3 regions of the Shewanella sp. SACH genome follow, and region 3 is predicted to be linked to each of the others. Evidence: predicted binding sites of a transcription regulator. Region 3 holds the regulator's gene; each other region holds the start of a gene.
What was found. Region 3 encodes sigma-54, which starts transcription at its own class of promoters, with help from an activator protein. Its sites were predicted from a motif close to GTTGGCACGNNNNTNGNNT; they were not measured.
Positions count from the first base shown of each region.

Region 1: the regulator sigma-54 is predicted to act here: its motif matches at 1,709-1,727, upstream of BM607_RS07685 (YccF domain-containing protein).
Region 2: the regulator sigma-54 is predicted to act here: its motif matches at 1,847-1,865, upstream of BM607_RS12550 (flagellar assembly protein FlgT).

Region 1 covers NZ_MPDG02000001.1:1,771,261-1,774,542, reverse strand. Annotated here, with positions in the region: gene BM607_RS07695 (M14 family zinc carboxypeptidase) at 1-269, shown strand, start outside; gene BM607_RS07690 (alpha/beta hydrolase) at 266-1,207, shown strand; gene BM607_RS07685 (YccF domain-containing protein) at 1,212-1,619, opposite strand; gene BM607_RS07680 (pyridoxal-phosphate dependent enzyme) at 1,904-2,908, shown strand; gene BM607_RS07675 (hypothetical protein) at 2,981-3,241, opposite strand.
Region 2 covers NZ_MPDG02000002.1:1,053,989-1,057,270, reverse strand. Annotated here, with positions in the region: gene flgM (flagellar biosynthesis anti-sigma factor FlgM) at 1-17, shown strand, start outside; gene BM607_RS12565 (flagellar protein FlgN) at 20-445, shown strand; gene BM607_RS12560 (LPP20 family lipoprotein) at 588-1,037, opposite strand; gene BM607_RS12555 (FlgO family outer membrane protein) at 1,034-1,666, opposite strand; gene BM607_RS12550 (flagellar assembly protein FlgT) at 1,946-3,112, shown strand; tRNA gene BM607_RS12545 (tRNA-Arg) at 3,168-3,243, shown strand.
Region 3 covers NZ_MPDG02000002.1:256,679-259,960, reverse strand. Annotated here, with positions in the region: gene lptA (lipopolysaccharide transport periplasmic protein LptA) at 1-198, shown strand, start outside; gene lptB (LPS export ABC transporter ATP-binding protein) at 195-926, shown strand; gene BM607_RS08925 (RNA polymerase factor sigma-54) at 1,034-2,512, shown strand; gene hpf (ribosome hibernation promoting factor) at 2,541-2,828, shown strand; gene ptsN (PTS IIA-like nitrogen regulatory protein PtsN) at 2,831-3,274, shown strand; gene rapZ (RNase adapter RapZ) at 3,271-3,282, shown strand, end outside.

The DNA of each region.
Region 1 (3,282 bases), on a different contig from region 3:
ATGCTCAGGTGCCGTTTCTGCCTTTGACATTAGAGATGGGATCCTGGGCTTGGATTAAGAAAAATCCCAGACAAATATTTAATTTTGCAGGTTTTTTCAATCCGCAGAAAACACATCGTCATCACAGAATTTTACGCAGGCACACAGTGCTGATGCAATTTATGATGGAAGCGGCCTACGCCCAATCGTTAGAGCAGTTAACCCCTGAACGTTTGACTGAACTCACTGAGTGCGCGCGGCAGTATTGGTATCGGGAGTCACAGTCATGACAACTTGGGTGTTATTGCGGGGATTAATGCGTGATCAGCGCCACTGGAATGGCTTCGATCAGCGACTGCGACAAAAGGGGCTGCGAGTACTGACACCGGATTTGCCAGGTAATGGGACGCTATCCCATGAACTAAGCCCACTTAAGATTGCCGATTATGCCCATGCAGTGTGGCAGCAATTGGATGAGCAGGTGCAAAATGGAGAAGCCATTTACCTTCTCGGTTTGTCTATGGGCGGTATGTTAGCGCTAGAAATGGCGCGCCAGCGACCTTGGCAGATAAGGCATGTATTTGTACTAAACAGCAGTGCGGCTAATTTATCGACGTGGTATCAAAGATTTAATCCACTGAATGCATTGAAGGCGTTTTTCTTGCGGGCTCGGGGTAAAGCTTTACATCCCATCGAGTCGACGATAGTGCGTTTAACCAGTTTTCGTCATCGGCGAGACTGCGGTTTAATTGCCGAATGGAGTGAATTTCGCCGCCAATCGTCGCCAACTATCCGTAACGCCTGGCGGCAACTGTGGGCGGCTTTTCAATATCAATGTCCATTGACCGTGGAAGTGCCGATAAGTGTACTCTGTGGCGACCGTGATGCGTTGGTGAGCATGGCATCGAGCAAAGCCTTGGCACAGCACTTTCACACGGATTTGATAGTATTAGCGTATTGCGGCCATGATGCGGCCATTGATGCCCCTGCAAAACTGGCACATTATCTGTTGGCAATTGTGGCGCCGACTAAGCCGCAAACTGAGGTTCAAGAGGATGATGAACCTGCCCATGCTCAATATGCCCATACTCAATACAGTTGCAACGATTTACTGGAGGAAGAAATGGCCTTTAACGAGGCGATATTTTCAGTATGGGATGAAAAAGCGCTATCCACTCTCCACAGTAAATCATCGGCAATGAACAGCGCTAAGACGGTTAACTCATAATCGATTAGGCTTTAGCCACAACGGTTTGGCCTATCGGTGTTAGGCTGAGTAACGCCAGTTTAAGATGCTGTATTCCAAAGGGAATACCGATAATAGTCACAAAACAGGCTAAGGCATGGACCAGGTGGCCTATGGCTAACCAGATCCCAAACAGCAAGAACCAAATAATATTTCCCACCATGCCTAGGGCACCTGTGCCTAAATCGTCACGTCCGGTTAAGTGACGACGGCTGATTTGTTCTTGACCAAAGGGCCAGAAGGTCATTTCACCGATAACAAAGCAGGCGCGGCCAAAGGGTATACCAATAATGCTGATAAAACACAGGATACCTGCGAGCCACCAAGCGAGTCCCATCACAAATCCACCGAGCACAAACCAAGCGATGTTGAATATTAAGCGTAATACTGCCATTGAAAACTCCTTATGTTACTTTTTTAGCCTTTATCGTCAGCTCTAATGAATGCTGTTAGCTTTGATAAACTGAATATATACCAATGACTAAGCGAGAAACGTGCCAATTATTTGGCTATTAATAATCAATGACTTAGATCTATCCGTTTAAGCTTTATTTGTGATTTTCACTAATTCTTCGCTAAATTGCTAATTTCTTAAGAGCAGAAGAGCAAAGGTGGCGTTACACTAGCAATTCCATCCAATGGCTTAAAAGCCAGAGTATTTAATCGTTGAGTAGCCTGATGTTTGCAAATTCCCCCGTCGATATTTTTGCCTTTGCTGGTCGAGAAATATTTCTAAAACGTGATGATTTATTGCATCCAGCGTTTAGTGGCAATAAAGCGCGTAAATTCGGCTACTTTTTAGATCATGAGTTTATAGGCATCAACAAGGTGATAGGCCACGGCTCACCCTTAGCGAACTCTTTGTATTCCCTATCAACATTGGCCAAGATGAAAGGCTGGCAGTGTGACTTTTATGTTGACCATATTGCCAGTCAGATTGTTAAGCATCCCACGGGGAATTACGCTGCGGCATTGGCAAATGGCGCCAATATTATCGACTTAAGTGAGTTAATGGCGCAAAAGCAGACGTTTATTCAGTCGCAATGTGAACCTCAGGTTTTGTTAGATATTAATGCTAGATCTGAACCAGCTTTGCAAACGGGTGGTGCGCGACTGAGTTGCCAAGATTATATCGAGACTCAGGTACTCGCGAATGAACCTACGGCGCTCTTTATCCCAGAGGGCGGGCGCTGTTACTACGCTGAATACGGGGTAAATAGATTGGCGCAAGAGATAATGCAATTTGCGCAGGCGAATGATTTAGTCGATTTAACGGTATTTTTACCGTCGGGGACGGGGACGACGGCGTTATTTTTAAATCAGTACTTTATTCGTCAGCAAACGGCGATTCGTGTCGTGACTTGCGCTGTGGTGGGCGGCGATGATTATTTACGTTTGCAATTCTCTATGCTTAATCCAAATACTCTCGAGCATCCACAGATAGTGAATGTCGGCAAAAAATATCACTTTGGTAAACTCTACCCTGAATTCTATGCCATGTGGCAGCGCGTTTGTGCCTCAGGTATTCAATTTGAACTACTCTACGATCCCTTAGGTTTTATTGTGCTTGAGGATTACTTACAGCGTAGTGAATTAGGTCATGTGATGTATTTGCATCAAGGCGGATTATTGGGGAATGAGACCATGTTGCCGCGTTATCAGCGTAAGTTTGCTGGAGTATGAGACTTTTCAAAGAATAGAAATATAACCAGCGCAATAGATTAAGACCGCTTCTTTAAGACAGCAGATGGTTTCTTAAGATAGTAGATGGTTTCGCTTAAGGATTTTATAGGTACGTTGGCCTATCTTCTCGAGGTTTTTTAAATCTTTTAGGCTAGGTATTACATCGCTAAACTGCCAATAGCTGATTTCAGCATCTAACATTTCCAGCATTTTTTTCGAACAACCTAAACATTGTCCTTGGCACAGTTGTGCTTTCGCTAAATTGAGCGGAATTGTCGCTTTGATCTGGCTTATAAAGCTTTGCATGGCGATTTGGGTATTGGGTTTTGGCATAGGTGAGGTGCTGTACAGTATTCATGGGGACGAATATTAGC
Region 2 (3,282 bases), 800 kb from region 3:
ACTTGAATAAAGAGTAACTATGACTGAAATAGCTAAACTGGTAGATCTACAACACGCCCATTTGGCTGTTCTTAAGCAAATCATACTCAAGGAAAAAGGCGCTTTGGTTGACCAAAACGCCGATTTACTGCTTTCTCTTGCTAACGAAAAATCACAATGTCTGAAAGAACTCAAGACTAATGACGATATTCTGGCAAACCACACTGATAAGTCTCAACTCACTCAGCAAAGTGAACTCGTGCATAAAATGGCCGTTGTCAAAGACGCATTAACTGAATGCAAAGAACTGAACGATCAAAATGCCAGTTTAATTGAGATGAATTTAGCCAGTATCAATCGCTTCGCTCAAGCTTTACAAGCCAGCAGAAACGCCTCCAGCCTTACGTACAACGATAAAGGCAAGACCTCAACTATCTCAAGTTTAGGTAATGATTTAAAGGCCTAACAGGCGCATCAATTCCCACTCTGTATTTCCAGCTTCTAAGCTCTGCTCTGATTAAAGATTAGACTTTGATACTTATGCAGAAAAAGAAAAGCCGCATAACTATTCGTATAGTACGCGGCTCAATAGAGTCATGTAGAAATGACTAGAAATACGTGACTTCTTTGACTCGCTGTGGACGACTTTGTTGTTGATACAGCGCCCATACCTGTGAAAAATCCAGCTCTAACTCAGTGACATAATGATCGCCAGCCGGATAACTCTTAACGACCCGCGCTCCACGGATCACGCCAGAAACCGACGCTTTGACATTATCATCTGTCAACATCCAATCACTAACACTGCTGTTTGCCGTTATTTTCTGCCCATAAACTTGTTCTGCTAATTCACGATAGGCCACAATTTTTGATGCTTGCATGGCCATCAACACTCTTTGTGATTGTTCTTTAGCCGGTTGAGTCGCTAAGGGCGCATATCCTATGGCCGTTAACTTAGGAAAACTCGGCGGCGGCACATCTTCCCATTGCACATATCTATCTTTAGCAGCGCAGCCAGTTAGCATTAGCGCCGCAATAACTAAAAGGTAGCGTTTCATTTTCCATCTCCTAAAACACGCACTTCATTCATGCCTGGACTCGCCTGACGATATAAGATGCCATTTTGTGACACAATTTGCTCCGAAGGCTGCATGTAGTTTGCCAACTCTTTTTGAGTCACAAAAGTTTGAGAGGCCGATACCACACGATTGTTACTTATGTTCACAATCCGAGTATTGATCGCCATACCATTGGTAACTGGGCTCATAGTCGATACGACAAGATGCTCAACGGGAAGATTTTTCGACAATTGTTGCCAATCTCGCGTCAAAATAAAATCCCCATTAGCCGTCACTCTCAAGCCATCTGCTAAATTTAAATCAACCACATTAAACTGAAAGCTATGGAGCGACGTCATTAATCCTTGCTGTAACTGCTGCGCCAACGCATTTGTGCCATTCATGTCACCCACTAATACTGGGGTTGCGACGACAATTGGCTGATCAGAGCGCAGAGCATCATTTTGCTTAACGAGCTCTGTCACAATTCGCTGTGCTAAATGGTTGATCACTGCCGTTGGCGGCAACCCATTGCCATCCACTAAACTCGGCTTGGGCGGTGTAACCGATTTAGCCACACATCCACCTAACATAATCAATGTTAAGGGAATAATTACACGCTTTAGCATTGGATTTACCTCATCTGTGGGTGTACTGGCAATTAAATCACTCACACTCTATGCGTCTCATTTTTGTGAGTAACAAAAGCCAGCAATCTTCGGACCAAAATTGCTCCAGCCCGACAATATTATGCTCATACGCTGTATATCGACTGCGCCAATGGAAACTTTATCGAAAACTCTCGTTAGTCAGGCATGAAATTTGCTTTATCGGTATATTAGGTTAAGTGTCAGGAAACTGGCTCGACTAGCAAGCTCGCCAATAGCTTAGCGATAAGGATTGTATTGATGCACATACCACGTTCAGCTTCGCTCATCATTTTGAGCCTTGCACTGCTGTCTTTGCCTTCTCGGGCCGAATGGATGGAAGCCAGTGGTGAAGCGACTATTATCAATGGTAATACGGCTCAAGCAAGGGAAGAAGCGATTAATCAAGCCGTTAGCTACGCTACATTAAGCACAGGCATTCAAATATCCAGTGAACAACAAACCTCTAACGGAAACCTTACACAGAATAACTTCGCGATAAATCGCAACGCCCAAGCCATAAGCATCCAACTCGTTAGCGAACGAATCCAGGGAAACAAAATTTATGTGTCCCTACGACTCGATCTAAATGATGATCCTACGCAGCAGTGTCCAAATGGACAATTAAAGGCCGCGATTCTAATCCCTCAAGCACAAATCAAAGATCGTACTCAGCTCAGATACGGACAGCTTTCAGGCTTTGAAGAAGTGATCTCAGAAAAATTAGGCAGTGTTATAGAAGATTACTCTTCCACAGGTTTTAGCCACACTCACGCTAAAGAGCTGCTCGATATTAAACAAGATCTAGTGGATATTCGCGGTTATAGACTCCCAAGCTGGCTCAGTGAAATTACCGACAGCCAATATATCCTCCAACCACAAATCATGGATATCTCAATGGAGCCAGTGCAGGCAACCTTCCTAGGATTCTGGGATGAAGCTCCACTTAGGCAATTCCAGTTCAAACTTAGCCTTTATCATGGGATCAGTGGCGAAGAAGTTTGGAGTAAAAGCTACAGCACATCGGCACCATGGGAATTTGAAGAACAAGCCATTATTGCCCCTAATACGGACAGATTCTGGCGATCATCCTATGGCAAAAATATTACTAAGTTAATGCAACAGGCTACCCACGATTTGGACAGTACTCTCAATTGCAGACCCTTACTCGGCCAAGTCGTGAGCCGCCAAGCGGACAGGATCATTTTAAATCTCGGCCGTAAACATGGCATTCGTGTCGGGGATAAATTCCAAGTCGTATTACAGCAAAATCTACCCGATCGACTCAATGAAATGCGCGCCGTCGCAACCAAAAGTCGAGCCACGGTAAAAATTGAACAAGTGAGTGAAGAAAGCTCAACAGCAGTACTTTTAGACCAAAATGCAGCCTACAATGTGCAGATAAACGACATAGCGCTTAAGATTTAAGCAACTAAATCATAAGCCTTTTAATCAGAGATAAAACCAGTATAATCACTGTCGTCTCTCTATAGCTCAACAGGATAGAGCAGCCGCCTCCTAAGCGGCCGATCGGGGTTCGAGTCCCTGTGGAGAGACCAGATAGTGACCTTGGTGATATCAAACTCCCAGAAATCTTC
Region 3 (3,282 bases):
GCCTCGTTAGATCAAGCGGGCAGCCAAGTGACGGGTAATTTGATCCGCTACAACATCATCCAGCAAAAATTGATTGCCGAGAGTACCGGCAGTGGCGACGATCGCGTGATCACGATTATTCAGCCAGAAAGCTATCAAGATGATGCCAAACCAGACGCGCCAGCAGATAAACCTGTGAAAAAGCAGGACTCTAAATGACCCAAATCACCCTAAGAGCACAAAATCTGGCGAAGAGTTACAAGAGTCGCCAAGTGGTTAAAGACGTCAGTCTGACGGTCAAAACCGGTCAAGTCGTTGGCCTACTCGGCCCGAACGGCGCGGGTAAAACCACCACCTTTTACATGGTCGTCGGTCTGGTTAAAAGCGATAAAGGCCACATCTTTATCGACGATGATGATTTAACCGCAGATCCTATGCACCTGCGCGCCCGCAAAGGCATAGGTTACTTGCCACAGGAAGCCAGTATCTTCCGTAAACTGACCGTCCATGACAACATCATGGCCGTGCTGCAAACGCGCAAAGAATTAAAAAAAGAGCAAAGGGAAGAAGAGCTAGAGCATCTGCTTGAAGAGTTCCACATCACCCATATCCGTGACAGCCAAGGCATGTCATTGTCGGGGGGTGAACGTCGCCGTGTCGAAATTGCGCGGGCGTTAGCAGCAAATCCTAAGTTCATTTTGCTCGATGAACCCTTTGCTGGTGTCGATCCGATTTCAGTTATCGACATTAAAAAGATTATCGAACAGCTCAAAAGTCGTGGCCTTGGCGTGTTGATCACAGACCACAATGTCCGTGAGACATTAGATGTGTGTGAACATGCCTATATCGTGAGTCACGGAAACTTGATTGCCGAAGGAACACCCGCAGAGATCTTAGACAATCAGCAAGTTAGGGCTGTGTACTTAGGTGAACAATTCAGGCTATAGTTAATCAAGCGGAGCCAATGCAGGCAATTTATGCCACCATTGGACTCCACTCAAGATGATAACAAGCGACCTCATCCAACAATAATAACGTAGGGATCAGCGGTAACATGAAAGCGTCACTCCAGCTCAAACTGGGTCAACAGTTAACCATGACGCCACAATTACAACAGGCCATCCGTCTGTTGCAACTGTCGTCATTAGAACTGCAGCAAGAGATCCAGCAAGCCTTAGATTCTAATCCCCTTCTCGAGCTGGAAGAGGATCAATTCGACGCCACTAAAGACCCTGTAAACCAAACGCTATCCGATACGGATTTCAGTGAATCTAGCACCCTGCCGCCAGAAAAAGACAGCTCCACCATAGACACGGCAGAGTCCTTAACCAAAGAATCCATGCCCGACGAACTGCCCATGGACACCACGTGGGATGAAGTGTTCACCGCCTCCCCTAATTCTGGCCCCGGCGGCAGTCGTGAAGATGATATGCCCTTCCAAGGTGAGACCAGTGAAGGCTTGTATGAACACTTAGAATGGCAAAAAAACCTCACACCGTTTTCTGAAACCGATTTAGCCATTGCCACCGCTATTATTGATGCCATCGACGATCAAGGCTATCTCACCCAAAGCACTGACGAAATCCTCGAAGCCATGGGCAATTCTGAGGTTGAGCTCGACGAAGTCGAAGCCGTACTAAAGCGCATTCAACATTTTGATCCCATTGGTGTTGCCGCCCGCGATTTAAGCGAGTGCCTGTTGATCCAACTGTCGCATTTTGCCGCTGACACGCCCAACCTAGAAAACGCCCGCATGCTGATCAAAGATCATTTAGATCTGATCGCCGCCCGCGATTTTAGATTGTTGATGCGTAAGACTAAATTAAAAGAGGATGAATTAAGAGACGGCATCGCGCTTATCCAAACTCTCAATCCCCGCCCAGGTTTATTGATTACGCCCAACGATGACGAATACGTCATCCCAGATGTGTCAGTGTCGAAGAAAAATGGCCGCTGGGTGGTTGAGCTGAATCCTGACTGCATGCCAAAAATCAATGTAAACCAACATTATGCCTCGATGGCGCGCAGCACTAAAAGCCAAGCCGATAGCCAATTTATTCGTGGTCATCTGCAAGAGGCTAAATGGTTTATCAAGAGTTTAGAGAGCCGTAATGATACCCTGTTGAAGGTGGCGAACTGTATCGTCCAATATCAGCAAGGTTTCTTTGAATACGGTGAAGAAGCCATGAAACCTATGGTGCTTAACGATATTGCCGAAGCGGTAGAAATGCATGAGTCGACCATCTCAAGGGTGACGACACAGAAATACATGCATACCCCTAAGGGACTTTTTGAACTAAAATACTTCTTCTCTAGCCACGTCGGTACTGACGATGGTGGGGAGTGCTCATCCACAGCAATCAGAGCCTTCATTAAGAAACTGGTTGCAGCGGAAAACCAGAAAAAACCATTAAGCGACAGTAAGATGGCACAGCTTCTGGCAGAACAAGGGATCAACGTAGCCCGCAGAACCATTGCGAAGTACCGAGAGGCTATGCTCATTCCGCCTTCTAATCAGCGTAAAAGTTTATAACCTACAGTGGATATCGGAGGACGTTTCTATGCAAATAAACCTGAGTGGACACCATGTCGAAATTACCGAATCGTTACGCGCATATGTAGAAGAAAAGTTTTCAAAACTTGAACGCCATTTCGAACAGATCAATAATGTGCACGTTGTGCTCAATGTCGAGAAAATGCAACAGATTGCCGAAGCGAGAATAAATCTTATCGGTGGTGAAGTTTTTGCTACTTCAGAGCATGCTGACATGTATGCCGCTATAGACGCCCTGATTGACAAGCTTGATCGTCAGGTTATTAAACACAAAGAGAAGTTAACAAAACACTAATAATGGAACTTTGTACCATACTGCGGCCGGAGTGCACTACCTGCGCCACTCCGGGCAGCAAGAAAAAGGTACTGGAACTCATCAGCGACTTAGTCGCTGCCCAGTACCCGACCCTCTCATCTCAAGAGATATTCGAAAGCCTAGTGGCGCGCGAAAAGATGGGGAGCACAGGTATAGGTAACGGCATCGCCATTCCACATGGTCGACTAGCCGATATAGATCAGCCCATTGCCATACTCATTAAGTGTGAAGAGCCGATAGCATTCGATGCTATCGATAAGCAACCTGTTGATATTTTATTTGCACTACTGGTGCCTGCAGACCAATGTCAGCAGCACTTAAGTACCTTGTCTTGCATGGCCGAAAAGCTGAGCGACAAGCAAATATTAAAGCAATTACGCAAGACGCATGATGAAACGGAACTCTATCAGGTAATCACTGGATGAAACTGGTC